DNA from 2 places in the Paenibacillus sp. FSL H3-0469 genome. Region 2 is predicted to be linked to the other one. Evidence: predicted binding sites of a transcription regulator. Region 2 holds the regulator's gene; the other holds the start of a gene.
The links. Region 2 encodes CtsR, which represses protease genes until heat stress. Its sites were predicted from a motif close to ATGGTCAATAAAGGTCAAACA; they were not measured.
Positions count from the first base shown of each region.

Region 1: clpP (ATP-dependent Clp endopeptidase proteolytic subunit ClpP) is a predicted target of CtsR. The motif match lies at 11,314-11,334, and genes of this name have one in related genera.

Region 1 covers NZ_CP150302.1:4,659,781-4,675,652, reverse strand. The annotation lists gene rnr (ribonuclease R) at 69-2,993, opposite strand; gene secG (preprotein translocase subunit SecG) at 3,224-3,457, opposite strand; gene eno (phosphopyruvate hydratase) at 3,687-4,973, opposite strand; gene gpmI (2,3-bisphosphoglycerate-independent phosphoglycerate mutase) at 5,033-6,577, opposite strand; gene tpiA (triose-phosphate isomerase) at 6,580-7,335, opposite strand; gene NSS83_RS20680 (phosphoglycerate kinase) at 7,363-8,544, opposite strand; gene gap (type I glyceraldehyde-3-phosphate dehydrogenase) at 8,682-9,692, opposite strand; gene NSS83_RS20670 (sugar-binding domain-containing protein) at 9,809-10,861, opposite strand; tRNA gene NSS83_RS20665 (tRNA-Arg) at 11,154-11,228, shown strand; gene clpP (ATP-dependent Clp endopeptidase proteolytic subunit ClpP) at 11,422-12,018, shown strand; gene NSS83_RS20655 (GDSL-type esterase/lipase family protein) at 12,094-12,732, opposite strand; gene NSS83_RS20650 (DUF4163 domain-containing protein) at 12,887-13,990, opposite strand; gene NSS83_RS20645 (SIMPL domain-containing protein) at 14,264-15,019, opposite strand; gene NSS83_RS20640 (HPr family phosphocarrier protein) at 15,168-15,437, opposite strand; gene whiA (DNA-binding protein WhiA) at 15,535-15,872, opposite strand, start outside.
Region 2 covers NZ_CP150302.1:3,687,467-3,703,338, reverse strand. The annotation lists rRNA gene NSS83_RS16305 (23S ribosomal RNA) at 215-3,141, shown strand; rRNA gene rrf (5S ribosomal RNA) at 3,287-3,403, shown strand; gene NSS83_RS16295 (GNAT family N-acetyltransferase) at 3,840-5,012, shown strand; gene NSS83_RS16290 (CtsR family transcriptional regulator) at 5,375-5,836, shown strand; gene NSS83_RS16285 (UvrB/UvrC motif-containing protein) at 5,867-6,391, shown strand; gene NSS83_RS16280 (protein arginine kinase) at 6,420-7,484, shown strand; gene clpC (ATP-dependent protease ATP-binding subunit ClpC) at 7,521-9,989, shown strand; gene radA (DNA repair protein RadA) at 10,207-11,574, shown strand; gene disA (DNA integrity scanning diadenylate cyclase DisA) at 11,588-12,664, shown strand; gene pssA (CDP-diacylglycerol--serine O-phosphatidyltransferase) at 12,729-13,466, shown strand; gene NSS83_RS16255 (hypothetical protein) at 13,636-14,031, opposite strand; gene NSS83_RS16250 (PIN/TRAM domain-containing protein) at 14,242-15,330, shown strand; gene ispD (2-C-methyl-D-erythritol 4-phosphate cytidylyltransferase) at 15,431-15,872, shown strand, end outside.

The sequences.
Region 1 (15,872 bases), 970 kb from region 2:
GAATCTAAATTAAGATTCCACTTTTTTCATCTAGAGGTTTAGGTTACGCCCCAGCCTTGTGGTTCAACCTACGCCTTAGGCTTCTTCTTACGCTTACGGCGCCCGCTCTTCTCGCCAGTATCAGCTCCTGCCTGGCCTGCGGACTCCCCGTTGCCTGGCGTCACGGAAGGCCCAATGAACACGCCGCCTTTCTTCTTGCGGCGGCCCTTGCCCTCGGGCGCTGCGCCGCGCCCGTCAGGCCCCAGGTCCTCGCGGCTGCGGAACCGTGTGCCCGCGTCTACGCCGCGCAGCTCACCGCCCGCCTGCTCAGACCCGCCACCGCTCGGCGCGCTGTAGCCGCCCTTGCCCGAGCCAAAGCCGAACGCGATGCCGCGGCCCCCGGCACCGACACCGCCCTCCGCGCCGCGGCCTCTGCCGCGCTCGCGCGGAGCGCCAGACCCGCCGGCTTCGCCCCGGCGGTCACCCTTCGCCGCGCCTGCCGAAGACGCGGCGGCAAGCCCGCGCTGCGCTGCTGCTTCCGGCCCGCGCCCGCGCTTGCGGCCGCTGCCTGCTGCGCCGGCGATGTCCCACGCCGCCGCTCCATCCGGGCGCGGCTCTGCTACAGCGCCGCCGAAGCCATCGGCCGCACCGCCCTTGCCCTTACCGGCAGCACCGAAGCTGCCGCCCGAAGCGCCGCCCTTCTTCTTGCCGGCGCCGTTCTTGCCTCCGGCAGCAGCGCTGCCGGGCTTGCCTTTGCCGCCCCGCCCCTTGCCGCCTCCAGCCTTACCGGCAAACGGCTTGCTGAAGCCTCCGGCGCCCGGACGGCCGCCTTTGCCGCCGCGTCCGCCGTAGCTCCGGTGGTCTCCGGCCGCGCGCGGCTTCATATCAACCAGCTCGAAGTCAATGGTGTGGTCATCCATGTTGACCTTGGCCACGCGGATCTTCACTTCATCGCCGATGCGGAAGACCTTGGAGGTACGCTCGCCGATCAGCGCCATATGAGCTTCATCGAAGTGGTAGTAATCATCCGTCAGCGCACTGAGGCGAATGAGACCTTCGACCGTATTGTCCAGCTCAATGAACATCCCGAAGCTGGTCACGCTGCTGATCATAGCTTCGAATTCCTCGCCAACCTTGTCCTGCATGAACTCCGCTTTCTTCAGCTGCTCGGTATCGCGCTCGGCTTCAACAGCTACACGCTCACGCTCCGAGGACTGCTGGGCAATATCCGGCATCCGGGTGGCCAGGTATTCGTGACGCTTCTCGCTTAGCGCTCCGCCATTCTCAAGGACCTCACGCATGACACGGTGAATGACCAGATCGGGATAACGGCGGATCGGTGAGGTGAAATGGGAATAGAATTCCGCTGCCAGACCGAAGTGCCCGGTGCTCTCGGCATCGTACTTCGCCTGCTTCATGGAGCGCAGCATCATCGTGCTGATTACCGTCTGCTCCTTCGTTCCCTGAATCTGCTCCAGCAGATCCTGCAGCGCACGCGGGTGAACCGAATTACCCCTGCCCTTCACGTGGTAACCGAAGTTAGCCGCAAAAGCCATGAAGTTCTGCAGCTTCTCCGGGTCCGGGTCCTCATGGATCCGGTACAGGAACGGAACCTTCAGCCAGTGGAAATGTTCCGCCACCGTCTCATTAGCGATCAGCATGAACTCTTCAATAATCTGCTCTGCCACAGAGCGCTCACGTTTTACAATATCGATAGCCTTACCGGCCTCATCTACAATAATCTTGCTCTCTTCAAAATCGAAATCCACCGCCCCGCGCCGCATCCGGGCACCACGCAGCTTCATCGCCAGCTCCTTCATCAGCCGGAAATCCCCGATTAGCGGAGCATACCGCTCCAGCAGCTCAGGATCTTCATCCTCGACAATCTTCCGTACGTCAGAGTAGGTCATTCTCTCCTTCGTGCGGATCACACTGGTGAAGACATCGTGCTTCACGACCTTCATCTGCTCGTCGAATTCCATTTCACAGGACATCGTCAGACGGTCAACCTGCGGATTCAAGCTGCAGATACCGTTCGACAGCCGGTGCGGGAGCATCGGAATGACACGGTCCACCAGATACACACTGCACCCGCGGTCATAGGCTTCCTTGTCCAGCTCAGAGCCTTCACGCACATAATAGCCTACGTCAGCAATATGAACACCCAGTTTATAATGACCATTCTCCAGACGCTCTACGTTCACCGCATCATCCAGATCCTTGGCATCCGCGCCGTCAATCGTCACGATATTAAGCCCGCGCAGATCACGCCGCCCCTGCTCGATAATCTCTTCATCTGTGATCGAATCCGGCGCCTGCTCCGCTTCCGCCATCACCTCAGCCGGAAAAGCCTCCGGAAGCTGATGCTTACGGATTACCGACAGAATATCCACGCCCGGATCATCCTTATGGCCAAGGATCTCAATGATCTCACCCTCAGCCGCTGCACGGCCCTCCGGATAGTTCACAATGCGGACAACCACCTTTTCCCCGTCAACCGCACCCTTGAAAGACTCCCTGGGGATGAAAATATCCCGGTTAATCCGCTTATCGTCAGGCAGCACGAAGCCATAGGTCTCCAGGCTCTGGAAGACACCCACCGTCTGCGACACGCCTCTGATCAGAATCCGTTCCACTTCGCCTTCCATACGCCCGCCGGACGGACTCTTCGAAGTAATACGGATCAAGACGGTATCCCCGTTCATTGCGCCCTTCAGATCGTTCGCGTGGATATACACATCCGGGTGCTCCCGGTTATCGGGAATCAGAAAAGCAAAGCCCTTCGCATGAACCTGCAGCCGTCCGCGCAGCAAATCCATCCGCTCAGGCACACCATAGCGGCTGCTCCGGGTCAATATGATCCGGCCGTCCTTTTCCAGTTCAATCAATAGAGCCTCAAAGGCTTTGAAATCGGTACTATCCTCAACGGCGAAATGGCTCACCAGTTCTTCATAAGTTAGTGGTTTATAAGCGGTCTCCCGCATGAAATCAAGTAAGATTTCCTGTGTTATCATGTTCGTCACCTCAGCCTCCTGCTGCATTCCTATGCATCGGCATACTGTATGCCTTGTCCTATTGCACAGTAATCATTTCAAGTAAAATTTACCTTTATATACTTCATACCCTAGTATACACGAAATCAATCCCGGGCATCCCTGTTATGATGTTCACAATATTAAATCTGCATACAAAAAAGCCCCCGTCTATTCCATTCAGAACAGAGCGAAGGCTTACTATAGACCCGTTATTCAACTACAATGGCTACAACGATTGACATAATGAAGAATCCTGCGGCCAGACCAACTGTTACACGCTGCAGCACAAGCTCCATACCGCGCGCCTTTGTTTTACCGAAGAGATGCTCAGCACCGCCGGAGATGGCGCCGGAAAGACCTGCACTTTTCCCTTTTTGCAGAAGAACGACCGCAATCAGACCTACGGCAAAAATCAGAAGCACCACTTTCAAAAAGATATCCATTCACTTCCACCTCCTACGTCCAAGCATCACTATCTATGCTAAATTAGAATTTCCGTTTCATAAACAGCATTCTTATTTTATCATAGCCACAGAATGAATACAACCTTCCAGACGGCATTCCCGCCTATCTCTCTATGAAAATCTTACCTTTCTCTCTATACCAAGCAGGCTGCAGCAAAAAGCCTGCCGGAAACCGGCAGGCTCATAGTACCTATAGATTCAAAAGAAATTATCTTTTGAGGTTGTAGAAGGATTTCAGGCCGTTGTATTGAGCCAATTCGCCCAGCTCGTCTTCGATGCGAAGCAGTTGGTTGTATTTAGCCACACGGTCAGTACGGGAAGGAGCACCAGTCTTGATCTGGCCAGCGTTGGTAGCTACAGCGATGTCAGCGATAGTGCTGTCTTCGGACTCACCGGAACGGTGGGAGATTACAGCTGTGTAGCCGGCACGTTTCGCCATTTCAATCGCATCGAAGGTTTCAGTCAGTGTACCAATCTGGTTAACCTTAACCAGGATGGAGTTACCGATACCTTTTTCGATACCTGTTGCCAGACGCTCAGTGTTCGTAACGAACAGGTCGTCACCCACCAATTGGACTTTATCGCCCAATTTTTCAGTCAGCAATTTCCAGCCATCCCAGTCATCTTCGGACATACCGTCTTCGATAGTGATGATTGGGTACTTCTCAACCCATGAAGCCAGCAGGTCAACATACTCAGCGGAAGTGTAAGATTTACCTTCGCCTGCAAGTGTGTATTTACCATCTTTGTAGAACTCAGTGGAAGCAACGTCCATACCAAGGAATACGTCAACGCCTGGTTTGTAACCGGCTTTTTCGATAGCTTCGATGATTGTAGTGATCGCTTCTTCATTGGAACCCAGGTTCGGTGCGAAGCCGCCTTCGTCACCAACAGCTGTGTTCAGACCTTTGGATTGCAGTACAGATTTCAGGTTGTGGAAGATTTCTGCACCAGTACGCAGAGCTTCCTTGAAGCTTGGAGCACCTACTGGAAGAACCATGAACTCTTGAACGTCGATGTTGTTATCGGCATGCTCACCACCGTTGATGATGTTCATCATTGGTACTGGAAGAGTCTTGGCGTTGAATCCGCCCAGGTACACATACAAAGGAATGTCCAGAGCAGTTGCAGCAGCACGTGCTACAGCCATGGATACAGCCAGGATTGCGTTAGCGCCCAGCTTGCCTTTGTTAGGAGTTCCGTCCAAAGTGATCATCAGCTTGTCGATGCCCACTTGGTCAAGAGCGTCCATACCGATTACTTCAGGAGCAATAATTTCGTTTACGTTCTCAACAGCTTTCAGAACGCCTTTACCCATGTAACGGGATTTGTCGCCGTCACGAAGCTCTACAGCTTCATGAGCGCCAGTGGAAGCGCCGGAAGGAACGATAGCACGGCCTTTTGCGCCGGACTCCAGATATACGTCAACCTCTACAGTAGGGTTACCACGGGAGTCAAGGACTTCGCGTGCATACACATCAGAAATAATAGTCATGTAAGTTTAATCTCCTTTTATACAATGGTTTTTTGGGTTTACAAAAACAGATGTCTTGCTTATTTGCGGCTGGCAATCATAGATTGTCCGGTCATTTCCGCAGGCTGCGGAAGTCCCATCAGATCCAGGATCGTCGGTGCCACATCTGCGAGAATACCAGCTTCACGCAGTACTACATCTTCAGTGGTAACGATGAACGGAACCGGGTTAGTGGTATGGGCTGTGAACGGACGTCCGTTCTCATCGAATACCATATCCGCATTCCCGTGGTCGGCAATGATAATGGCAACGCCGCCCTTGGCAACTACAGCATCCACAACCATGCCTACGCATTCGTCCGTTACTTCAACTGCCTTGATTGTAGGCTCCAGCATGCCGGAGTGTCCTACCATATCAGGGTTAGCAAAGTTCAGGATAATGGCATCCTGTCTATCCGCCTCGATCTCCGCTACGCAGGCCGCCGCCACTTCGTATGCACTCATCTCAGGCTTCATATCATAGGTTGCCACTTTCGGCGAGTTGATCAGGATACGGGTCTCGCCCGGAAGCTCCTCATCACGTCCGCCGCTGAAGAAGAAGGTCACATGCGGATACTTCTCGGTCTCTGCAATACGCAGCTGCTTCTTGTTCTGCTGAACCAGCACTTCGCCGAGCGTGTTGTCCAGGTTCTTCGGGGAGTAAGCCACGAAGCCTTGAACGGTCTCACTGAAGGTAGTCAGGCATACGAAGTGCAGGCCTTGCGGGAACTTAGGACCACGGTCGAAGCCGCGGAAATCCGAGTTCGTGAACACTTGTGACAGCTGAATCGCACGGTCAGGACGGAAGTTAAGGAAAATGACGGAATCGCCGCTCTCCACTGTCGCTACCGGGTTGTTCTGGCTGTCCACAATTACACTTGGCTCCACGAATTCATCGAACACAGAATTCTGGTAGGATGCAGTGATGGCCTGAAGGGCATCGGTATATTTAGGGCCTTCGCCATATACCATTGCACGGTAAGCCTTCTCTACACGGTCCCAGCGTTTGTCACGGTCCATGGCGAAGTAACGTCCGGATACCGTAGCAATCGTCCCTACGCCAACCTCTTCAATCTTAGCGACCAGGTCCTGGATGAACTTCTGTCCACTGTCGGGTGGTACGTCACGGCCATCCATGAAGGCATGAATATAGACTTCATGCAGATCTTCTTTTTTGGCCAGATCGAGCATGGCGAACAGGTGATTGATGTGGCTGTGTACGCCGCCATCAGATACCAGTGCATAGAGGTGAAGCTTTTTGCCGGTTGATTTGGCGCTTCTTACGGCAGCCACCAGCGTTTCATTCTCGAAGAATTCCCCATCGCGTATCGACTTGTCGATGCGGGTCAGGTCCTGGTATACAATCCGGCCGGCACCAATGTTAAGGTGCCCTACTTCAGAGTTACCCATTTGGCCTTCCGGCAGACCTACAGCTTCGCCGCAAGCGGTAAGCGTAGTATTCGGATATTGCTTCAGGTAACGGTCGTAGTTCGGCTTGTTGGCTTGGGCAACCGCGTTGCCTTCATCCGTGTTCCGCAGTCCGAAGCCGTCCATGATAATCAGTGCTACAGGTTTTGGAGCTGACATTCTTACTTCGCCCCCTCAACGAGTGAAACGAAGGAAGCAGGCTGCAGGCTGGCACCGCCGACTAGAGCGCCGTCGATGTCGCTTTGACTCATGTACTCCGTTACATTCTCAGGCTTCACGCTGCCGCCGTATTGAATACGTACGGCTTCAGCTGTTGCTTCATCGTACAGGCCTTTAACAAGGGTGCGGATATAAGCAATAACTTCGTTGGCATCCTGGGAAGTGGAGGATTTACCTGTACCAATGGCCCAGATTGGCTCATAAGCGATAACCACACTTGCTGCCTGCTCTGCGCTAAGACCGGCAAATGCTGCTTCAGTCTGAACCTTACATACGTCCTTAGTCTGGTCAGCTTCACGCTCTTCAAGCTTTTCGCCTACACAGACAATTGGAGTAATGCCGTGACGGAAGGCCGCATGCATTTTTTTGTTGACGATTTCGTCCGTCTCACCGAAATAAGCACGGCGTTCGGAGTGTCCGATAATAACATACTCTACACCAAGGTCCTTCAGCATTACGCCGCTGATCTCACCTGTATAAGCGCCGTTATCTTCGAAATGCAGGTTCTGTGCACCAATTTTGATGGTGGTGCCTTGTACTGCTGCAACCAGTGCAGGCAGGTTAGTGAATGGCGCGCAGATAACAGTCTCTACGCCTGCCACTTCCGCCTGGCCTTTGATTTCAGCGATGAAGCCTTCGGCTTCCGGAACGGTTTTGAACATTTTCCAGTTGCCTGCAATAATAGGTGTTCTACTCATAATGATGTATTGCCTCCCTCTTCGGTATTACTTGTCGTTCAGTGCTTCTACACCTGGAAGAGCCTTGCCTTCCATGAACTCGAGCGATGCGCCGCCGCCAGTGGAGATGTGATCCATCTGGTCTGCGAGGTGGAATTTCTCAGCAGCTGCTGCGGAATCACCGCCGCCAATAACAGTGTAGCCTTCGGTAGTAGCGCAAGCCTGAGCTACAGCCTTTGTACCTTCAGCGAAGATGTCGATTTCAAATACGCCCATCGGTCCATTCCATACAACCAGCTTGGAGTTTTTGATAATATCGGCATAGATTTCACGAGTCTTAGGACCAATGTCCAGACCTTCCCAGTCTGCAGGAATCTCGGTTGCATCTACAATCTTGGTGTTGGCATCTGCACCGAACTTGTCAGCGACTACAACGTCAACCGGAAGCACGAAGTTCTTGCCCAGCTTCTTGGCCTTCTCAATGAATCCAAGTGCTGCATCAATCTTGTCGTTGTCTACCAGGGATTTACCGATTTCGTAACCTTGAGCCTTGGTGAACGTGTACGAGAGGCCGCCGCCAATCAGTACATTGTCAGCCAGATTCAGCAGGTTGTCGATAACGTCAATCTTGTCTTTCACCTTGGAACCGCCGATGATGGCAGTGAAAGGACGTTCCGGGTTAGAAAGTGCCTTGCCGAGAACGGACAATTCCTTCTCCATCAGAAGACCGGATACTGCAGGCAGGAAGTGAGCGATTCCTTCTGTCGAAGCATGGGCACGGTGAGCTGCGCCGAATGCGTCATTGACGAACAGGTCAGCCAGTTCAGCGAACTGCTTAGCCAGTTCAGGATCATTCTTCTCTTCACCTTTGTAGAAACGGACATTCTCAAGCACAAGCACATCGCCATCGTTCAGTTCAGCGATTTTTGCTTTTACCGCTTCGCCAATGGCCTCATCAGCCTTGGCTACCGGTTTGCCGAGCAATTCAGACAAACGGACTGCAGCGGAAGTCAACCGCATGGAATCAACGAATTCGCCTTTAGGACGGCCCATATGGCTGGCCAGAATGACCTTTGCACCGTTCTCAATCAGGTATTTAATTGTTGGAAGGGTTTCGCGGATACGGGTATCATCAGTGATCTTGCCGTCTTCCACTGGCACATTGAAATCTACACGCACGAATACGCGTTTGCCTTTTACTTCTACATCACGGACACTTTTTTTGTTCATGATTAACATTTCCTCCACACCCAAAATTGGTTCCTTCACGAAGCCATTTCAAACGAATCCAGTTCAGTTCATTTAGAAAGAGCGGAAACAGACTTTCCTTGTTTCCGCTCTATTGTACTGCTTATATGAAATCGGTCTTATTTAGCAAGCTTAGCGAATTTCTCCAAAGTACGAACCAGCTGTGCAGTGTAGGACATTTCATTGTCATACCAAGCAACAGTTTTAACCAGCTGTTTGTCGCCAACAGTCAGTACTTTAGTCTGAGTTGCATCGAACAGGGAACCGAAAGTCATACCCTTGATGTCAGAAGATACGATTTCATCTTCAGTGTAGCCGTAAGTTTCTGGGTCAGAAGCTTCTTTCATGGCTGCATTGATTTCTTCAACGGTTACGCTCTTATCCAGAACAGTAACCAGCTCAGTCAGGGAACCTGTAGCTACAGGCACACGTTGTGCTGCACCGTCAAGTTTGCCCTTCAGTTCTGGAATAACCAGGCCGATGGCTTTAGCTGCACCGGTAGTGTTAGGGATGATGTTCTCAGCAGCAGCGCGGGCGCGTCTGAAGTCGCCTTTTGCGTGTGGAGCATCAAGAGTATTCTGGTCACCTGTGTAAGCGTGGATAGTAGTCATCAGGCCTTCGATGATACCGAACTTGTCGTTCAGAACTTTGGCCATAGGAGCCAGGCAGTTCGTTGTGCAAGATGCACCGGAGATTACTGTTTCGGAACCGTCAAGGATGTCATCGTTAACGTTGTACACAACAGTTTTCATGTCGCCTGTAGCAGGAGCGGAAATAACTACTTTCTTAGCTCCGCCTTTCAGGTGCTTCTCAGCAGCTTCTTTAGTTGTGAAGAAACCAGTACATTCCAGAACGATATCAACGCCAAGCTCTCCCCAAGGAAGCTCTTCAGGGTTGCGGTTCGCCAGAACCTTAACATCTTTACCGTTAACTTTGAAGAAGCCGTCATGCACTTCAACATCGCCTTGGAATTTACCTTGAGTTGTATCATATTTAAGCAAATGAGCAAGCATCTTAGCGTCAGTCAAGTCATTGATTGCTACCACTTCGATACCTTCTACATTTTGAATACGGCGGAATGCAAGGCGTCCAATACGTCCAAAACCGTTAATACCAACTTTTACACTCATTGAATAGTTCCTCCTAGAGTTCGTTTTATTTATTCAAGACAGGCCGTGAGGCTCGTCAAGACAACAATGTTAAGTATAATGCATAAACCCTTTGCGCGCGCCCCATTTAATGGAATCTATAGGGCCTTTTGTAGCTGTGTGTCGATTTCCTTGCCGATTTCAACAGCCGCCGCCTCGTCGATCACGAGAATATCCTCTTGCCCGAACCGCAGCATCGCATGAATGGCCTTAGCCTTGCGTTTGCCGCCGGCAATACCGATAACGACTTCCGTACGGATAATGTCTTCCAGGCGCAGCCCCATGGTCCGCATCGTATGAACCACTTCGCCATTCTCATTGAAATAGTATCCGAATGACTCGGCTACGGCTCCCTCGCTCTGAATCTCTGAGATCGTCCCGGAGTCCAGCTTGCGGCGGTGGGTCATTTCAATGGCGTCGCCTATTCCATGTACAATAATACGCGATCTGCGGATAATTTGTACAATCTCTCCAATATTGGAGTCCTGCGCAAGCGACTCATATGCGTCTCCGCTAAGCAGATCGGGCACATGCAGCAGACGGTAATTGGCGCCAATCCGTTTGGCCATGGTTGAAGCAATGGTGTTGGCCTGTATCTCCATGCTCTCTCCCAGTCCTCCACGCGCCGGAACAACCCAGGCGTTCTTATAGGAAAGGGATAGCGGCGGGGTCAGCTGATCGGCCATCTCGGCCAGTGTTGATCCGCCTGTGACGGCAATCGTATCGTCACTGCGCAGTACGCTGAGCAGTGCCTTGGAGCCTGCGCGCCCCAGCTCACGCTTGGTGAACGGCGATGTCTCACAATCGCCAGGTACCACAATTACTTTGGTGAGACCGTACGTTGTACGAATTTTCTCTTCCAGATCATCCAGGCCGAATAGGCTCTTGGCGACCGGCTCCAGCAGGTCAAGCAGTCTGCGACCGGCATCGCTAATGCGCATACCGACGCTCTCGATCTCAATGAGCCCCTGCGATTTCAGAAGATCCGTCTCGGCGCGCAGCACCCGCTCGGTCATATCAAGCGATGCGGCTAACGTCCTGCGCCCAATAATATCGGACAGCATGATCTGATGTAGAATCGTATACCGTCTCTTAAGGGTTTCCATGAGATCAGGCAGAAGCTGCTTTTGGATTTCCAATAGATTACGCATGCTTTCACTCCTGCAACTTCGTCTTTCTCTTATCCCTTGTTCGTGGTCTCAAAATGTCCCGGGTTAACTTTTTAAGTCCCACCCATATTCTACCCAAAACTGACGCCAAGTGCAAGTGTTCCGAGACTATAATTCTCAGCCCGCTTTCATCTTATACATGGGCTTGTTCGGCAGCCCACTGGCAGGAGGCGCATTTCCGGCTCTATTAATGGAGGCAGAGAAAACTATTTTTGCGCAGGATGCCTAATACGCATTGCTTTTATCCGAGAAGTATATTATAATAATTTCTGTTGCGCCCGTGGTCCAATGGATATGACGTAGGCCTCCGAAGCCTGAGATCCAAGTTCGATTCTTGGCGGGCGCGCCATTATTTTCAAGATTGTACATAATTTAGTACCGATTATATTATATTTAACCAATGAGCCGCTTGAGGGCTCTTTTTTTTGAAAGTAAGTTTGACTTTCTTTGACTTTTTGTTTGAATTTGTTTATCATGTGGTTAATACGGTAACAGTAAAAAATGAACACATTCGAAGCACCAATTTCAAGGAGGTTTTCCACGTGAGTTATATTCCTATGGTAGTAGAACAGAGCAACCGCGGTGAGCGCGCTTATGACATCTATTCCCGCCTGCTGAAGGACCGCATCATTTTCCTTGGAACGGAGGTTAATGACGTGGTAGCCAATTCGATCATCGCACAAATGCTCTTCCTGGCTGCCGAGGACCCGGATAAGGATATTCACCTGTATGTGAACAGCCCAGGCGGTTCCATTACAGCGGGTATGGCAATCTTCGATACAATGCAATACATTAAACCGGATGTATCCACCATCTGTGTAGGTATGGCCGCTTCCATGGGAGCGTTCCTGCTGAACGCCGGTGCCAAGGGCAAGCGCTTCGCCCTGCCGAACAGTGAAATCATGATTCACCAGCCGCTAGGCGGTGCCCAGGGCCAGGCTTCAGATATCGAGATCCGCGCCCGCCGCATCATCAAGCTGCGTGAGAAGCTGAACCGCATCTTGTCCGAGCGTACAGGCCAGCCGCTGGAGAAGATCGAGAAGGATACCGACCGCGACTACTTCATGAGCGCTGCAGACGCTGCCGAATACGGCATCGTCGACAAGGTAATTGAGAAGACCCTGCCGACAGGCGTATAAGTAAGCTGCTCCAATGCATACACGAAGAGGCTGTAACAGACCGGTCCGGTCATGTTACAGCCTCTTTCTTCATGCCTACCTCAAGCCTCCGTACCCCAGGGCATCAAGCTTGCCAGCAATTACGCGGTAGCCTCTGCCGTTCGGGTGAATATGGTCCAGGAACAGCAGCCCCCGCTCATTACCGGCAAATTCATGATATATCGAAGCAAACCCAACATTATTACTGCTGTAGCCTGCGGCATAGCGGTTGAACTCCCGCACCCAATCTGTTGCTTCATCCACCTGGGGATATGGGTTATAAAGGCCGACCACCCGGAGGATATAGGGGCTGCGGGAACCTGCTTTGAGCTGTGTCAGGCTACCCATGATGTCGCTGTAGTTACGCTTGCAATCCCTAAGCGCCTGCTGCAGCAAGCCCTGGAATTCACCGGGCCGGGGCCCGGCTGCCCGGGCTGCCTTAATCAAGTCATTGCCGCCAATCGACAGCGTAATGATCTGCGCATCCTTCACCGCTGTCCGGTAGACATTGGAGCTCCTCAGCCGTTGCTTCAGCCCCCCGGTGGTCAGACCGTTGACACCAAGATTGGCCGGCACCACCGGCGTGCCCAGCCTCCCTTCCGCAATCCGCCGGTAGACGGGGACGAAGCCGTTACCGGGCAGTGCCCCGAAGCCGGTTGTAAGTGAATCCCCGATTGCTGTATAAGCATAGACCATAACCTTTTCCTCCCCGTTATAAGCTGCTTGCCTTCTATAGCTTATGACTATCCGGGTGAAGTGGTAACGGCAGGGCAGGCTGATTAGGCCCTGCACATGAAGAATGCCCCTGCATCTCCCGGAGGAGGCACAAGGGCATTCTTATGAAGATCTATTATTTAAGCGCTGCGAACGGACTGCTTCCGTCCGGCAGGAGTTCCTTGAAGCTGAAGGTGAATTCCGGGAAGCCTTCAGCATATGCCGTGTAATCGTACAACTGGAAGAAGAGCACGGCTTTACCTTCTTTTAAATAGAAATACTTCTCCGTATTCAGACCATTGAACCCGCCCAGATAGCCTCCGTTAGCCTTAAGCTCCTTGGTCAGCTTGGCATTGAGCTGCTTCTTGTAATTGGGATTGGCCCCGAACAAATCGCCCAGCAGCAGACGCTTGCCGTCTTTGAGCGAGAAGGTGAACGCATTGCGGTAAGTCATCCCGTGAGCACCGCCGGTATATTCGTACTGATTAGTCACCAGACTGAGTACGCCATCCTGATTATAAGTGACTACATAGCCGCCTTCAAATTCGTACGGCCGGTCATCCTTCGCTTTATTGTTGATCTGATCTTCAGCGCTTTTCGCAAAGCTCAAGACAGTCTGCTTAATCGTATCATTGATTGCCTTCTCTGCCTCTGCACTTGCCAAGCCGCTGACCTGCGGATAATCCAGCCGGACAGGCGCATCCTTATGATCCTTCACATAGCTCACAGTCTTGATGGTGATCGCATTCTGCGTTCTTTTCGTCAGATTCAGCTGACCTGCTGCCGTGTTCCCGTCCACCTTATAGCCCAGGTAATCGTTAATCAGTTGGGAGGGAACGTACAGCCGGTTGTTCAGTTGTTTGCCCTGATATTCGCCGATATAATAGTTGTTCACACTAATCATAATGCCGTAATCCATGTTCGCCAACTTCATTTGCGCAGCACCGCTACCAATCGTATAGGTCTTCACTGCTTTATCATAAGAGAGCGGCATCCCCAGCGCATCGCGCAGGAAGGTTACCGGAACCCATACCTTTCCTTCCTGGAGAAGCCCTGTCTGGGCTGTACTTTTACCGTTAACCTTCAGCACTACCGAGGAGGATTTGGCTTTGACCTGAGCGGCTGCCGGAGCAGCCTCAGTAATGCCCGCTTGGAGTATTCCTGTTCCACCCAGCAGGATTCCGGCTGCGAGCATTCCTGCCCCCCATCTGCGAATGTATTTCTGTGAGTTCATATTCATTGTAATTTCTCCTTCCACCTGGTGGTATGTTTATTCATGATGTGTGTTCCTCGTTATCACTGTTCCTATTATAGTAAAAGAACGTGCCGGGGTTGTTACAATCCGCTTTACAGTTTCTTAAGGTTTGCCATGATTATCTAAAGATCCTGTTACCTCAATTTAAACAAATTGAGAGCTTTCGATAGCGCATGTGTGCATATATATACATCCATATAGTCATATAAAAGCGCCTGCTCCGCTACAACAGCAGAGCAAGCGCCTCATGCGAAACGTTTATTTCAGTTCATACGTTACATTTAATTGGGTAGTGACTTTGACCTGACCGGGTTCAACAGAGCTGCCGGCATTGTTATCCATGGACATCTTCTGCATAGAGGCCGCTTCAGCGTAGACCACCGGATGATTGCCGTCATCGCTCTGAATCACCGTAACCACCTGGCCCACTCCTCGTTTCGCCGCTTTGGCTATGGCTGCTGCTTTGACGTCTGCATTCTGCATAGCCTTCTCGATCACCTGTGCTTCGAAGGCAGAGGGATCTTCAATGGCAAACCGCACATTGCCGATGTTGTTCGCCCCGGCCGCAGAGGCTGCGTCCAAAAGTTGCCCAACCTTCGTCAGATCACGGTACGATACCTCCAGAGTGTGCTGGGCATTATAGCCTTTGACCTTCTGGCCGTCCTTCTCCGTGTAGGTGTAATTAGGCTGTACGTTGAACTGGCTGCTCTGGATGTCTTTGTCGGCTATCCCCCAAGTGCTTTTGAACAATGCCGTCAGCTTGGAGATTTTCGCCGCTGTACCCTTCTGTGCCTCCTGTGCAGTATCCGCTGTAGTGCTCACCCCGATGGAGAGATAAGCGATATCCGGCTTAATCGACAGCTCACCTTTGCCCACAACGCTCACAATGTTCTTCTGCACCTCGTCGGCGTAAGCCTTTTCAGGTCCCTTCAGCACTCCGCTCAACCCCATTCCTCCAATCATCAAGCTCCCTGCCAGCAATACTGCTCCAATTGATTTACCCCATTTTCTCATGCTTGCCATCCCCTTTCGATTCGTTTAAGTGTTAGTACCCTCTAGACGGGACAGCATGGTAAAAGTTGCATGAGCAATGTACAATATTTATTTTTTATTCCGGTATGAAAAAAAGCCCCTAAGGGCTTTTGGTAAGACCATATTGCATTTATTGATTCTCGAGCTCTTCCTTGCTTACCAGACTGGTCAAAGCGGTTACAGCCTGTTCCGCGTCTGCACCGTCTGCGCTGATATGAATCTCCGTACCGGAACTGATCGCAAGGCTCATAATGCCCATGATACTCTTGGCGTTCACTTTTTTATCGTCTTTTTCCACGAAAATCTCCGACGAAAACTTATTAGCTTCTTGCACAAACAATGCTGCCGGCCGAGCATGGAGCCCCGTCTTCAACCGAACAACTACCGGGTGCTTTGTCATGAAACGCTTACCCCCTATTTGAGATCTGCCCAAAAATTTCACATTAATTTTATAATATTATATCATTATAACGCATACCGCACTAGAAAAAAAATAATCAGCCGCCGCGGACCTTGTCCGCCAGCTCATCAATTTTGCGCAAACGGTGGTTCACACCCGATTTACTGACCGTCCCGCCCAGCATATCTCCGACTTCCTTGAGGTTAATATCGGGGTGAGCCAGTCTGATCTCGGCAACCTCCCGCAGCTTATCCGGCAAACTTTCCAGACCCACCTCGCGCTGCAGCAGCTTGATGTTCTCAATCTGGCGTACTGCCGCACTGATCGTCTTGTTCAGATTGGCCGTTTCGCAGTTCACAATCCGGTTGACCGAGTTGCGCATATCGCGCATGATCCGCACATCCTCGAATTTGAACAGCGCCTGATGAGCGCCGA
Region 2 (15,872 bases):
CAACTTGATCCTTGAAAACTGGATACCGAAACGAATTTGCGTTTTAGAACATTCCTTTAAGCTGAACTTGTGTAAACAAGTTTCAATAATTAGTAATGCTAAGCGATGGTTTTGGATGGTGAGCGACTTTTAGCTTTGAATAATCTAGCATACGGAGTAATCCGGGTGCGCTATTCAAAACAAGATGAGCGAATGAGCCAATACCGGAGCGATTGGTTAAGCTACTAAGAGCACACGGAGGATGCCTAGGCGCCAGGAGCCGACGAAGGACGTGGCGAACAACGAAACTGCCTCGGGGAGCTGTAAGCAAGCTTTGATCCGGGGGTGTCCGAATGGGGAAACCCAGCTGTGGTAATTCGCAGTTACTCGTATCTGAATACATAGGATACGCAGAGGCAGACCAGGGGAACTGAAACATCTAAGTACCCTGAGGAAGAGAAAACAATAGTGATTCCGTCAGTAGCGGCGAGCGAACGCGGAACAGCCTAAACCAAGAGGCTTGCCTCTTGGGGTTGTGGGACGTCTCACATGGAGTTACAAAGGAATATGGTAGGCGAAGAGGTCTGGAAAGGCCCGCGATAGAGGTAAAAGCCCTGTAGCCGAAATGGTATTCTCTCCGAGACGGATCCCGAGTAGTGCGGGGCACGTGAAACCCCGTATGAATCCAGCAGGACCATCTGCTAAGGCTAAATACTACCTGGCGACCGATAGTGAAACAGTACCGTGAGGGAAAGGTGAAAAGCACCCCGGAAGGGGAGTGAAATAGAACCTGAAACCGTGTGCTTACAAAAAGTCAGAGCCCTTTTTATGGGTGATGGCGTGCCTTTTGTAGAATGAACCGGCGAGTTACGTTTAACATGCAAGGTTAAGGTGAGAAGCCGGAGCCGCAGCGAAAGCGAGTCTGAATAGGGCGATTAAGTATGTGGACGTAGACCCGAAACCGTGTGATCTACCCCTGTCCAGGGTGAAGGTGCGGTAACACGCACTGGAGGCCCGAACCCACGCATGTTGAAAAATGCGGGGATGAGGTGGGGGTAGCGGAGAAATTCCAATCGAACTCGGAGATAGCTGGTTCTCCCCGAAATAGCTTTAGGGCTAGCCTCGGTGAATGGAGTGGTGGAGGTAGAGCACTGATTGGGTGCGGGGCCCGCAAGGGTTACCAAGCTCAGTCAAACTCCGAATGCCATTTACTTCTTGCCGGGAGTCAGACAGTGAGTGCTAAGATCCATTGTCAAAAGGGAAACAGCCCAGACCATCAGCTAAGGTCCCCAAGTGTGTGTTAAGTGGGAAAGGATGTGGAGTTGCACAGACAACCAGGATGTTGGCTTAGAAGCAGCCACCATTGAAAGAGTGCGTAATAGCTCACTGGTCGAGTGACTCTGCGCCGAAAATGTAACGGGGCTAAACACACCACCGAAGCTATGGCTAGATACTTTGTATCTGGGGTAGGGGAGCGTTGTATATACGTTGAAGGTGTACCGTAAGGAGCGCTGGAGAGTATACAAGTGAGAATGCCGGTATGAGTAACGAAAAGATCAGTGAGAATCTGATCCGCCGAAAGCCCAAGGTTTCCTGAGGAAGGCTCGTCCGCTCAGGGTAAGTCGGGACCTAAGGCGAGGCCGAAAGGCGTAGTCGAAGGACAACAGTTTGAAATTACTGTACCACCGTAATCCGCTATGAGCGATGGGGTGACGCAGGAGGGTAGTGACGCGGACTGATGGATGTCCGTCTAAGCAGTGAGGCTGGTGTGTAGGCAAATCCGCACACCGTAAGGCTGGGCTGTGATGGGGAGCGAAAATTACAGTAGCGAAGGTCATGATCTCACACTGCCAAGAAAAGCCTCTAGTCAGGAGAAGGTGCCCGTACCGCAAACCGACACAGGTAGGCGAGAAGAGAATTCTAAGGCGCGCGGAAGAACTCTCGTTAAGGAACTCGGCAAAATGACCCCGTAACTTCGGGAGAAGGGGTGCCTCGGTAGGGTGAATAGCCCGAGGGGGCCGCAGTGAAAAGGCCCAAGCGACTGTTTAGCAAAAACACAGGTCTGTGCGAAGCCGTAAGGCGAAGTATACGGGCTGACGCCTGCCCGGTGCTGGAAGGTTAAGGGGAGCGGTTAGGACTTAGTCCGAAGCTGTGAACCGAAGCCCCAGTAAACGGCGGCCGTAACTATAACGGTCCTAAGGTAGCGAAATTCCTTGTCAGGTAAATTCTGACCCGCACGAATGGCGTAACGACTTGGGCGCTGTCTCAACGAGAGATCCGGTGAAATTTTAATACCTGTGAAGATGCAGGTTACCCGCGACAAGACGGAAAGACCCCATGGAGCTTTACTGCAGCTTGATATTGAATTTGGGTACGATCTGTACAGGATAGGTGGGAGCCGTGGAGGCAGGAGCGCAAGCTTCTGCGGAGGCGCCGTTGGGATACCACCCTGATCGTATCTAGGTTCTAACCTAGTGCCCTTATCGGGTACGGGGACCGTGTCAGGCGGGCAGTTTGACTGGGGCGGTCGCCTCCTAAAGAGTAACGGAGGCGTTCAAAGGTTCCCTCAGAATGGTTGGAAATCATTCGCAGAGTGCAAAGGCATAAGGGAGCTTGACTGCGAGACCTACAAGTCGAGCAGGGACGAAAGTCGGACTTAGTGATCCGGTGGTACCGCATGGAAGGGCCATCGCTCAACGGATAAAAGCTACCCTGGGGATAACAGGCTTATCTCCCCCAAGAGTCCACATCGACGGGGAGGTTTGGCACCTCGATGTCGGCTCATCGCATCCTGGGGCTGAAGTAGGTCCCAAGGGTTGGGCTGTTCGCCCATTAAAGCGGTACGCGAGCTGGGTTCAGAACGTCGTGAGACAGTTCGGTCCCTATCTGTCGTGGGCGCAGGAAATTTGAGAGGAGCTGTCCTTAGTACGAGAGGACCGGGATGGACGTACCGCTGGTGCATCAGTTGTTCCGCCAGGAGCATGGCTGAGTAGCTACGTACGGACGGGATAAGCGCTGAAAGCATCTAAGCGTGAAGCCCCCCTCAAGATGAGATTTCCCAGTATGTAAGACCCCTTGAAGACGACGAGGTAGATAGGTTGGAGGTGGAAGTGCAGCAATGCATGGAGCTGACCAATACTAATCGGTCGAGGGCTTATCCAAAAGCTACCCCAAAAAGTGAAGAAGAGGCTGACGAAGCCGATTCCGAATACTTTCCGGGGGCCCCGTAAGAAGGGCAAACACAAATTCGTTTCGGATTCAGTTTTCAGGAATCAAATTCCTGAAGCATTTACGCTGTAAATGCCCGTTTGGTGGCGATAGCGGAGGGGTTCCACACGTACCCATCCCGAACACGACCGTTAAGCCCTCCAGCGCCGATGGTACTTGGACCGAAGGGTCCTGGGAGAGTAGGACGTTGCCAAGCACACATGAGCCATTGTTGAGCAATCGACAGTGGTTTTTTTGCGTGCAGGCAGGGCTGTGGAAAAGCTGTGGATAGATTTCAGTAAGTACAGAAAAGTTGCGCACATGTGGATACCTTTGCAGGAACAAATTGATCCCCGGATTATGGGGACATAACGCATAATATTGTGGATGAGTCAAGCAAAAACATGAGTAATACACCGATTTTGTGGATAAAAAGTGAATATTGTGGATAGATAAAACATATTCGTGGATAACTCATTTCAGTCGGAAAGAATCTCTTTCCGGTTTTTTGCGTTGCTGTGCAAAAGCTGTGGATAACTATTCTTTTTGCAGCTGATGGCAAGCCTCTATTAGCATCTGGCGGCTTCGCTTGTTATACTCTCTATTAAGCAAATAACTGGAGCTAATTTATGAAATGTAACGGGGGGAACAGAATGGAAATCAGGCAATTACGTGCCGGAGAATTTGAGGACAGCCTGAGCTTGTCCGAATATGCTTTTAAATATAAGGTTTCAGCAGAAGATAGAGTACGTGCCAAGGAAAAATTCAAACCGGAACAAACCTGGGCGATTTTTGAAGGGGACAGCATCGGTGCGAAGCTGACGCTTCTTCCGTTACAGGTATATATACAAGGCAAGCCCGTTTCTATGGGGGGCATCGCCGGTGTAGCTACTTGGCCGGAGAACCGCCGGCAGGGGTATGTGGCCCATCTGCTGACCCATGCGCTCCAGACAATGAACGAAGCCGGTCAGACATTGTCCTTTTTGCATCCATTCTTGATTCCCTTTTACCGTAAATTCGGATGGGAGATCTATTGTGAATATAAGAAGTACACTCTTCCGGTAGGGAAGTTCCCGCACAAGAAGGAGATTAAGGGCAGCGTGAAACGCGATACTCCTGATCTTGCAGTATTCCAGCAGCTGTACGGCCAATTCGCCATGAGGTATAACGGGACTCTCCAGCGCACTGAGACCTGGTGGAAGGAAAGTGTGCTTGATGACGATACGCATTCCTGTGTGTTTTATTCAGAGGAGGGTCAACCGGAAGGCTATGTGCTGTATAAAATAGTGCAGCAGGAGCTGGTCATAGATGAGTTCATCTATGGGAACGAGCTTGCCCGCCAGGGCTTGTGGACCTTCCTTGCCAATCATGACTCCATGATAACGGCTGCACAGCTGAAGCTGGTGCCTGCTGACGATATTCTGCCCTTCCTCCTTCCTGATCCGCGGATTGCACAGGAGAATTATCCATACTTCATGGCGCGAATCGTCAATGCTAAGGCTTTTGTGGAGAACGTGACCTTCAATGTGCCGGAGGGTGACCGGGAGCGGGTGCTTTATATTGAAGATAAGCATGCGCCCTGGAACAACGGGTTATGGCGGTGGACGGTGTCGGAGCACGGGGAGGCGACGCTTATCCAGATTCAGGGCGAGCGGTCAGAGGCTGACCTGGAATGCAGTATCGGCACGCTTACTGTGCTGCTGATGGGATACAAACGTCCGCTTCAGGCGGCAAAGTACGGACAATTATCCGGGACTGCTGAGGCGACTGCTTGGCTTGAAGCGCTGATTCCGCAGGCCGAGACGGCATTATTCGATTTTTTCTGACAGCGAACGGCTCTTCTTCTTCCCTTGGAAGCGGAGGAGCTTTCCTATACATAACGCCCCAATTCAGTGAACTAAGCAGGCAACCGGAATACATTACAGCCAAAAAGTAAAAAATAAGAGTAACCCCTTGGAATTCAGTGAGAATATGTTATAATATGAAAAAGTCAAAGAAAGTCAAAGTCAACGCAGGCCGGATAGGATCGTTCTCAGGAATGTAACATTTAGAGAAAAGCGCAGTGCAGAGGCTATTACAGCCGATTCTTATTGCATTGCCCGGGTTAAGTTCTTAAGAGCATGTCACTGGGCGGCAGGCGTTGGCGCAGCACAGATTTAACCAATGCTTACACACTGGAGGATGAGTGATGCGTAATATCTCCGATATTATTGAACAATATCTGAAGAATATTTTGCATGAAAGTCCCGAAGGTACGGTGGAAATTCAGCGCAATGATCTGGCGGACCAGTTCTCCTGTGTCCCGTCACAGATCAATTACGTCATCAGTACACGCTTCACATTGGAAAAGGGATATGTGGTGGAGAGCAAACGGGGCGGGGGCGGATATATCCGGATTCAGCGCTATGAGCTGCCTCAGAATGTGGCCTTATACGCACATCTGAACTCCACGATAGGGAATGATATTGATCAGAATTCTGCCGAAGGGCTGATTTATCAGCTGGAGGAGGCCCGTTTCCTCTCCAAACGTGAAGCGTGTCTGATGCGGTCTGCGGTTTCCCGGGAATGCCTGACGGTTAATCTGCCGTACCGGGATGAGATTCGTGCCAAGCTTATGAAGGCTATGCTAATCTCTTTATTGGGCAAATAATTTGTCAAATGGTAAGGAGGGACACCGCTCATGCTATGCCAGGAATGCGGCGTCAAACCGGCTACACTCCACTTCACGAAGATCGTGAACGGGGAGAAGACGGAATTTCATATTTGCGAAAGCTGTGCGCGGGAGAAGGGTGAACTGATTCCCGGAACTGCGGGAGGCTTCTCAATCCACAGCTTGCTTTCCGGTCTCCTGGATCTGGAAGGCTCGGGCAAGGGCAAATCAGCAGCAGCACAAAGTGTGCAGGGTCTGCATTGTGAAAACTGCGGCATGACCTATTCACAGTTCAGCAAGCTGGGACGGTTCGGCTGCAGCTCCTGCTATAAGTATTTCGACAGTACGCTTGACCCGCTCTTCAGACGGGTGCATGGCAGTACAGCACATGTCGGCAAGCTTCCCAAGCGGGCTGGCGCACAGATTATGTGCAAGCGTCAGATTGACGAGCTGAAGCAGGAATTACAGCAGAGTATTGTGCAGGAGGAGTTCGAGACCGCAGCTGAGCTGAGGGACAGAATCCGCAAGCTTGAAAAAGAATTGCCACAAGAGTAAAGTCTTTGATATATAGGGGGGATCAGGCATGTCAAGTCTCCGGTATACCGAACAAGCACTTAGTGAATGGATGCGCTGCGGCGGCAGTCATTCGGAGATTGTCATCAGCAGCCGTATGCGTATCGCCCGTAATCTGGAGCACCTTCCTTTCCCGCTGCTCGCTACAACAGAGCAGTCGGAGGAGGTGCTGGAGCAGCTTGCCCCTGTATTTCAGGGCGATGCCTCTGCAGATTTCGGCAGCTTTGAACTGCTGAGACTGGATGAGCTGGGTGAGCTGGACAAAAAAGTGCTGGTAGAAAAGCACCTTATCAGTCCTAATCTGGCGGATGATTCCAAAGGCGGGGCAGTCATTCTTAATGATGACGAGTCGGTCAGCATTATGATTAATGAGGAGGATCATCTCCGCATTCAATGTCTGTTCCCTGGACTGCAGGTCAGAGAAGCATGGGTTAGGGCAACCGCCATCGATGATATTTTCGAGGCTGCTGTCAATTACGCCTTCGATGACCGCAGAGGATACTTAACAAGCTGTCCCACCAATGTGGGAACAGGACTTAGAGCATCGGTTATGGTCCATCTGCCAGCCTTGGTGATGACTCATCAGATCAACCGCATTTTATCCGCAGTCAATCAGGTGGGGCTTACCGTTAGAGGGATTTATGGTGAAGGCAGCGAAGCAGTAGGGAATATCTTTCAGATCTCGAACCAGATTACGCTGGGACAGACCGAAAATGAGATTATTGAGAATCTTCACAGCGTAGTCACCCAGATTATAGAGCATGAGCGGAATGCGCGTGAACGCCTGCTGGCGGATTCCGCATTGCGGATTACTGACCGTATCAAGCGCTCTTACGGAATTCTGGCCTATGCTGCTGTGATGGAACTGAAAGAATCGGCACAGCGGCTCTCCGATCTGCGGCTTGGTGTAGATCTGGGGATTCTGGAAGGGCCTTCGATTTCAGTGCTCAATGAGCTGAATGTTAAGACTCAGCCGGGCTTTCTGCAAAAGCTGTTCGGTGACGAGCTGTCGCCTACTGAACGCGATATGTACCGGGCGAAGCTGCTCCGGGAGACACTGGGATCACAACATTAATTATAGATATTTATTATCCGTGGAGGTGCAGGAGATATGATGTTTGGAAGATTTACGGAACGCGCACAAAAGGTGCTGGCGCTGGCGCAGGAAGAAGCCGTACGTTTGGGACACAACAACATTGGGACAGAGCATATTTTACTCGGACTGATTCGTGAAGGAGACGGCATTGCCGCTAAGGCATTGATCGGACTTGGTCTGGGTCTGGAGAAGATACAGGATGAAGTGGAAACGCTGATTGGCAGAGGTCAGGAACAACCGACCAACATCGCTTATACTCCTCGTGCCAAGAAGGTCATCGAGCTGTCCATGGACGAAGCCCGCAAGCTGGGTCACACGTATGTAGGAACAGAGCATATCCTGCTCGGTCTGATCCGCGAGGGAGAAGGCGTAGCAGCCCGTGTGCTGAACAATCTCGGCATCAGCCTGAACAAGGCCCGACAGCAGGTATTGCAGCTCCTGGGCAGCAGTGAAGCGACCTCCAGTCACAGCGGGGCTCCGGCTAATGTCAGCACGCCGACGCTGGACGGACTGGCCCGCGATCTTACGGCATATGCCAAGGACGGTAACCTCGACCCTGTGATCGGCCGCAGCAAGGAAATTGAGCGTGTCATTCAGGTACTCAGCCGCCGGACCAAGAATAATCCGGTATTGATCGGTGAGCCCGGGGTCGGTAAAACGGCGATTGCCGAAGGTCTGGCTCAAAAGATCATCAACAATGAAATTCCGGAGACACTGCGCGACAAACGTGTCATGACCCTCGATATGGGTTCTGTAGTGGCCGGTACGAAATATCGCGGTGAGTTCGAAGACCGCCTCAAAAAAATTATGGATGAGATTCGCCAAGCAGGCAATATCGTGCTCTTCATCGATGAATTGCATACGCTGATCGGAGCAGGCGGTGCGGAAGGCGCGATTGATGCCTCCAACATCCTGAAGCCCGCCCTGGCCCGTGGTGAGCTGCAGTGCATCGGTGCTACAACGCTTGATGAATACCGCAAATATATTGAGAAGGACGCTGCCCTGGAACGCCGCTTCCAGCCGATCACGGTGGATCAGCCTTCTCCTGCAGAAGCTGTTCAGATCCTGTTCGGCCTCCGCGACCGCTATGAAGCCCATCACCGGGTGAAAATTACGGATGAAGCCATTGTGGAAGCTGTCAAGCTGTCGGACCGTTATATTCCAGACCGGTTCCTGCCGGACAAGGCCATTGACCTGATTGATGAAGCGGGCTCCAAGGTAAGACTGAATTCTTACACCATTCCGCCGAATTTGAAGGAACTCGAAATGCGTCTGGATGATATCCGCAAGGAGAAGGATTCCGCAGTCCAGAGCCAGGAGTTCGAGAAGGCTGCTGCACTGCGCGATACTGAGCAGAAGATTCGTGAAGAGCTGGATACTACGAAGAATCAGTGGAAAGAAAAGCAGGGCCGCACCGATTCCCAGGTTACACCTGAGGATATCGCACAGGTGGTTGCCAGCTGGACCGGCATTCCGGTCAGTAAGCTGAAGGAAGAAGAGACGGACCGTCTGCTGAATATGGAAGCTCTGCTGCATGAACGTGTTATCGGCCAGGATGAGGCCGTTAAGGCGGTCAGCCGGGCACTCCGCCGGGCGCGTGCAGGACTGAAGGACCCGAAACGTCCGATGGGCTCCTTCATCTTCCTCGGACCTACCGGGGTTGGTAAAACCGAGCTGGCGCGGGCACTTGCCGAAGCGATGTTCGGTGACGAGAATGCGGTAATCCGCATCGACATGTCCGAGTACATGGAGAAGCATTCCACTTCCCGTCTGGTCGGAGCGCCTCCAGGGTATGTTGGGTATGAAGAAGGCGGACAATTGACAGAGAAGGTGCGCCGCAAGCCTTACTCGGTTGTACTGCTGGATGAGATCGAGAAGGCCCACCCTGAAGTGTTTAACATTCTGCTGCAGGTGCTGGAAGACGGCCGTCTGACCGATTCCAAAGGCCGCGTGGTCGATTTCCGCAATACCCTGATTATCCTGACCTCCAATGTCGGGGCACAGGCGATCAAGAAGAATTCGACGCTTGGCTTCACGGCAGTTCAAGATGCAGGCGCCGATTACACCAATATGAAGGGCAAGGTTATGGAAGAGCTGAAGAAGAGCTTCCGGCCTGAGTTCCTGAACCGGATCGATGAGATCATCGTGTTCCACTCTTTGGAGGAGAAGCATATCGCAGAGATCGTTACCTTGATGTCCGACGAGCTGCGCAAGCGTCTGCGTGAGTATGATGTAGACTTCCTGCTCACCGATGGCGCCAAAGCGTTCCTGGCCAAAGAGGGTTATGATCCGGCCTTCGGTGCCCGTCCGCTCCGCCGGGCGATTCAGAAGCATATCGAAGACCGTCTCTCCGAAGAACTGCTCAAAGGAAACATCAAGAAAGGGGATTCCCTTAACATTGATGAGGTGAACGGCGAACTGGTCGTAACCACCGTTGAAGCACGGGCCGAGGTCTCTCTGGAGAAAACAGTCGAAACTGAATAATTGTTCCGTAAAATGAAACAAAGCTCCCGCTCCTCCGTATAGAGGGGCGGGAGCTTTTTTTGCTTCCGCCCCTCAGGCATACCTAGACACGCCTAAAAGAAGACGCAAATGAAAACTAGATCTTAAGTGTCCTTCCGTTCAGTGTGCAGAAATGGTAAACTTTGAATAAGAGTAAAATATCCGCAATTTTAGCAAGTTCGGACGGTAAGGAGTGCACATGGCTAAACCTAAAACAAAATTTTTCTGTACCGAATGCGGCTATGAATCGCCGAAATGGTTCGGGAAGTGCCCGGGGTGCCAGGAATGGAACTCGATGGTAGAGGAAACGGAAAGCGTCGTCAAAACACAAGGCATGAATGCACCTATTTTTCAGAGTAAAGAAAAGGCGCAATCGATCATAAATATAGAAAGTGACAAGGAGCCGCGTATTCTGACGGGCATCGGAGAGCTTAACCGCGTGCTTGGCGGCGGGATCGTGCCCGGCTCGCTGGTGCTGGTGGGAGGCGATCCCGGAATCGGGAAATCGACACTGCTGCTGCAGACCTCGCATGCCTTGACTACACAAGGGCTGCGCGTGCTGTATATTTCGGGGGAAGAATCTGTGCGGCAGACCAAGCTGCGGGCCGACCGCCTCGGAGCGCTGTCTGCGGAATTGTATGTTCTGTGTGAGACGAATATGGAGAGCATTGAGGAAGCCATTGAGCAGATTCAGCCTCAATTTCTGGTCATTGACTCGATACAGACTGTATTTATGCCGGAAGTAACCAGTGCGCCGGGCAGTGTAGCACAGGTGCGGGAATGTACGACAAGATTCATGCGGATTGCTAAGATCCGGGGAATTGCTACGGTGCTTGTAGGGCATGTAACCAAGGAAGGGGCTATTGCCGGCCCGCGTATGCTGGAGCATATGGTGGATTGTGTCCTTTATTTTGAAGGGGAACGCCATCATACGTACCGTCTGCTGCGGGCGGTGAAGAACCGCTTCGGCTCCACCAACGAGATCGGGATCTTTGAAATGGGGGAAGTCGGGCTGACTGAGGTGGAGAACCCGTCGGAGCTGTTCTTGTCCGAGCGCCCGCTTGGAGTGGCCGGGTCAGCGGTGGTCGCCAGCATGGAGGGCACAAGACCCGTTCTTGTTGAATTGCAGGCGCTGGTTGCTTCGACACATTTCCCTTCGCCCCGCAGAATGTGCACAGGTATGGATCATCAACGGATGGCGCTGATTATTGCTGTACTGGAGAAGCGGATGGGCATGTTCCTGCAGAATCAGGACGCTTACCTCAACGTTGCGGGAGGGGTGAAGCTGGATGAGCCGGCGGTGGATTTGGCTGTCGCCATCAGCATTGCCTCCAGCTTCCGTGATTTTCCGACCAAGCCGTATGATGTGTTTTTCGGGGAGGTAGGGCTTACTGGTGAGGTGAGAGGGGTATCACGCGCAGAGATGCGGGTGAAAGAGGCGGCCAAGCTTGGCTTCCGGCGGGTCATTATGCCCGAGAAGAGTCTGAAAGGATGGAAGCATCCGCAGGATATCCAGATTATAGGCGTCAGCACAGTAGCACAGGCACTAGCGGTCGCGTTAGATTAGGGGGCACAGGGACATGAAAGAATATAATCCATCAGATAATATGAATGATCTGCTTAGAATGGCTGCACCCGGAACACCTTTCCGGGAAGGGCTGGAGAATGTGCTTCGAGCGAAGACCGGGGCACTGATTGTTGTCGGATATAGTCCGGAGGTTATGGAGGTTGTCGATGGCGGCTTCTCCATTAACTGCGATTTTTCACCAAACTATTTATACGAGCTGGCCAAAATGGACGGAGCGATTATTCTGAGCGAGGATCTGAAGCGGATTCTGTACGCCAATACGCAGCTGATCCCGGATTCCTCCATCTCTTCGATCGAGACAGGAATCCGGCACCGGACGGCTGAACGTGTAGCGAAGCAGACCGGCAAGCTCGTCGTTTCCATTTCCCAGCGCCGGAATATTATTACACTGTATCAGGGTTCCATTCGTTACGCGCTCAAGGAAATTGGCGCCATTCTGGCCAAGGCCAACCAGGCGATTCAGACTTTGGAGAAGTACAAAGCCGTGCTGACACAAGGGCTGACCAACCTGTCCGCTTCCGAATATGAAGGGATTGTGACGGTGGCCGAGGTCGTCGGTGTAATCCAGCGCGTGGAGATGGTTCTGAGAATCAAAATGGAAATTAAGCGTTACATCAACGAGCTTGGCAATGAAGGCCGGCTGATCAGTATGCAGATGGAAGAATTGGTTGGAAATACAGAGGAAGAAGCATGGCTGCTGTACAGAGACTATGCCAGAGAAGAGCAGGAGGAGAAGATCCGTGAGATCATTGCCGGGCTGAAGCGCAGCAGCGATGATGAACTGATGGATGACAACCATATTGCCCGTCTGCTGGGCTATTCCTCAACAGCCATTTCCTCCGAAGAAGCTGTGACTCCGCGCGGTTACCGCCTGCTGAACAAGATCCCAAGGCTGCCGAATGTGATCATCCACAATTTGGTGGAACGCTTCGAAATGCTGCCTAACCTGATGACGGCAAGCATAGCTGAGCTTGATGAAGTAGACGGCATTGGCGAGGTTCGCGCACGTAATATTCAGGACGGGCTGAAGCGGCTCCAGAAACAAGTTCTTATTGACAGACAAATGTAAATACCATACAATCACGTAATGTTGCAGTCCCATGCAGTACAAGTAGGAAAATTGAGGTGAAGAAATGATACAAAAATCAATTCCAAGTCTTTTTACGATTGGTAATCTGATGCTTGGAATGTTTGGTATCATGATGGCGTTTGACGGTAAGCTGAGCATGGCCGCTATCATGGTGATTATCGCGATGCTGCTCGATGGGCTGGATGGCCGTATGGCCCGTGCGCTGAAATGTGAAAGTGAATTCGGCAAGGAGCTGGATTCTTTATCTGATGTAGTTTCGTTTGGAGTCGCACCTGCGCTGATTATGTATTTAACAAGTCTGCAGGAGCTGAATCCTGCACTGGGGTGGACGGTCACAGCGATCTTCCCTGTATTCGGAGCCTTGCGTCTGGCCCGGTTCAATGTCCGCCCGGGGATTCCGGGATATTTCGTAGGATTGCCGATTCCTGCTGCGGGTGGTGTTCTGGCCACTCTTGCACTTTTCCATAAGGATGTATCTGCACCATTCATGATTGTGGCTACTCTCCTGCTGTCGTATCTGATGGTCAGCACAGTGAAGTATCCCAATTTCAAGAAGATCGGTTTTCCCAAAAAAGCGGTTATAGGCGCACCTGTAGTTATCGTGATCGCTGTAGCTGTTGCGGTGGTCTTCCCTGAACAGATTGCCAAGCTGATCTTTGGACTGCTGGCGCTGTATGCCTTGTATGGCTTTAGACAGAGCTTAGGATTATTTAAGGTCCGGCGGCAACGCCGCCGCAGAAGACGCGCGGAAGATAAGGTATATCATTCCAAGAACGGTTAGCTCTTCTTCAGAACTTATTTCATTCATAGACCGGTAAGTACAAAAGGCATTGCCTTTCCTGAATATCAGGAGAGTGCAATGCCTTTTTGCTGCCTGCGGGAAGGGAAGTATACGGAATACTGGCCTTCGGAGCTGGCGGAATGGATGAAGGAGAGCACGGACGGTCTGCTCAGGACAAGTTGAACAACCCGAGTGTTGCGCATTTCTGCGATTCCTTGGCGACAACCTCGTCCATGTTGATAGCAAGCAAATTGCAGAGTGCAGACATGTAGAACAGCTCTCGGCCCAGCTCGGAGCCAATGACCTCCCGGCAGTTCTCACACAGCTCTCCTGCCAGATGAGTCCCGGCAAGCTCTTTGGCTTGCTCAAGTCCTAGAGTGGGCTCGAAGACCTGCTTGGTGGCATGCAGCTGAATGCAGCCGCATTCGGTAATGGCTTTGACGACGGCCCGGTTGACGGAAGCACTGCTCTGTCCATTCTTGGACATGACATCCAGAAGACTACGGTGACGGAGCAGCAGTTCGGAGACTTGATCCTGAAAGGCCTGTAAACTTGGTGCGCTCATTTTCCATTCACCCCTGGGTTCGAATTGAGTTCATTATATGCCAGGGCCTCCCTCATTTTCAACCAGGAATAGCAGTTTACGGCAACAGAGTCCAATGGAAATTCCGGGCTTGCAGAAAAAATAACGTTCCCTCGGATTATTGTCCTAAAAATTGGAACATACTGGTGAGGTATAGAGGATTGATGGATGAATAAAAGGAGGTGCGAGGTTATGTGGAAAAAGTTTGTTTTAATACTTGCCGGGTGTTGTGGAGCCTGGTCCGGTTATTCGCTATATCACGCGGCAGAAAGAGGGTTCCCGGTAGGCCTTGGGAAACTGGAGGATAGCTTGCCTATGGAAGGAAGTATTTTGTTTGCGGTGCTGGGTGCCATTATTTTTCTGATTGCGGGGACTTTATGCGCGGAATGGGCAAGTTCAAAGCTGCGGGAGATGGTTGCGTATTGCTCGGGTATCCCGATGAATGAGCTTGCTGCAGGCGCAGCAGGGCTTACGGGAGGTCTGCTGCTGTCTCTGCTGCTGTACCCCGCTATGTCCTGGCTGGGCAAAGCAGGGGAGCTGCTGCAGGTAGCTGCTACGCTTGCTCTGGGTTATATGGGCCTGCGGATCGGGCTGGAAAAGAAGGAGGAGCTGGCTTCGCTCTGGAACACCGGACGCTGGGCACGCGCTGCTGAACCTGAGGAGCGTGGAACTCAGGAGCATAAAATCCTCGATACCAGTGTGATTATTGACGGGCGGATTGCAGACATCTGTAAAACGGGCTTCATCGAAGGCACGATTGTTATTCCTGAGTTCGTACTGGAGGAGCTGCAGCATATTGCGGATTCATCGGATCTGCTGAAGCGTAACCGCGGGCGCAGAGGGCTCGATATTCTAAATAAGATTCAGAAGGAACTGGACGTCAAGGTGCTGATCTATGAAGGGGATTTCGAGGAGATCTCGGAAGTGGACAGCAAGCTGGTCAAGCTGGCGAAAGTACTGCACGGCAAGGTCGTTACCAACGACTTCAACCTTAACAAGGTGTGTGAGCTGCAGGGTGTGTCGGTGCTGAATATTAATGACTTGGCAAATGCAGTGAAGCCGGTGGTTCTGCCGGGCGAAGAGATCATTGTTCAGGTCATTAAGGACGGCAAAGAGCATGGACAAGGCGTAGCCTATCTGGACGATGGCACGATGATTGTGGTGGAGGGCGGCCGGGATTATATCGGCACTACGATGGAGGTTCTGGTGACGAGCGTGCTGCAGACATCGGCAGGACGGATGATTTTTGCCAAACCGAAGCTTCTGGAAAAAGCACAATAAGTTCAGTCAAGGCTTCCGGCAGTGTCCTTTCGGGCTTGGAAATGCCAGCCAAACACGTTATGATGGGAGTATACGTGAAAGAAAGACAGGAGCCGAAAGCATGTCAAACAGTGTTGGCGTCGTTATCGTAGCGGCAGGCAGAGGAACCCGGATGGGAACGGCAGAGAGCAAGCAATATTTGCTGCTGCAGGGCAAGCCGATTATCGTGCATACCCTGGAGGTGTTCCAGCGGCATAAGCTGATCTCCGAGATTGTGCTTGTCACCGGGGAAGCGGGTGTGCAGCGCTGTAAGCAATGGGTACAAGCCTTCAAGCTGGATAAGGTGGTTGCAGTCATTCCCGGAGGGACGGAGCGCCAGCATTCGGTTCGCCGCGGACTGGAGGAACTTAAGACCCATTGGGTCATGGTTCATGACGGGGTACGGCCATTCGTGCAGGATAGTGAGATAGAGGCTTGCTACGAGCGGGCGCAGTCCGCCGGAGCGTCGGTGCTTGCAGTACCGGTTAAGGATACGATTAAGCAGGTAGACAGTGAAGGCAAGG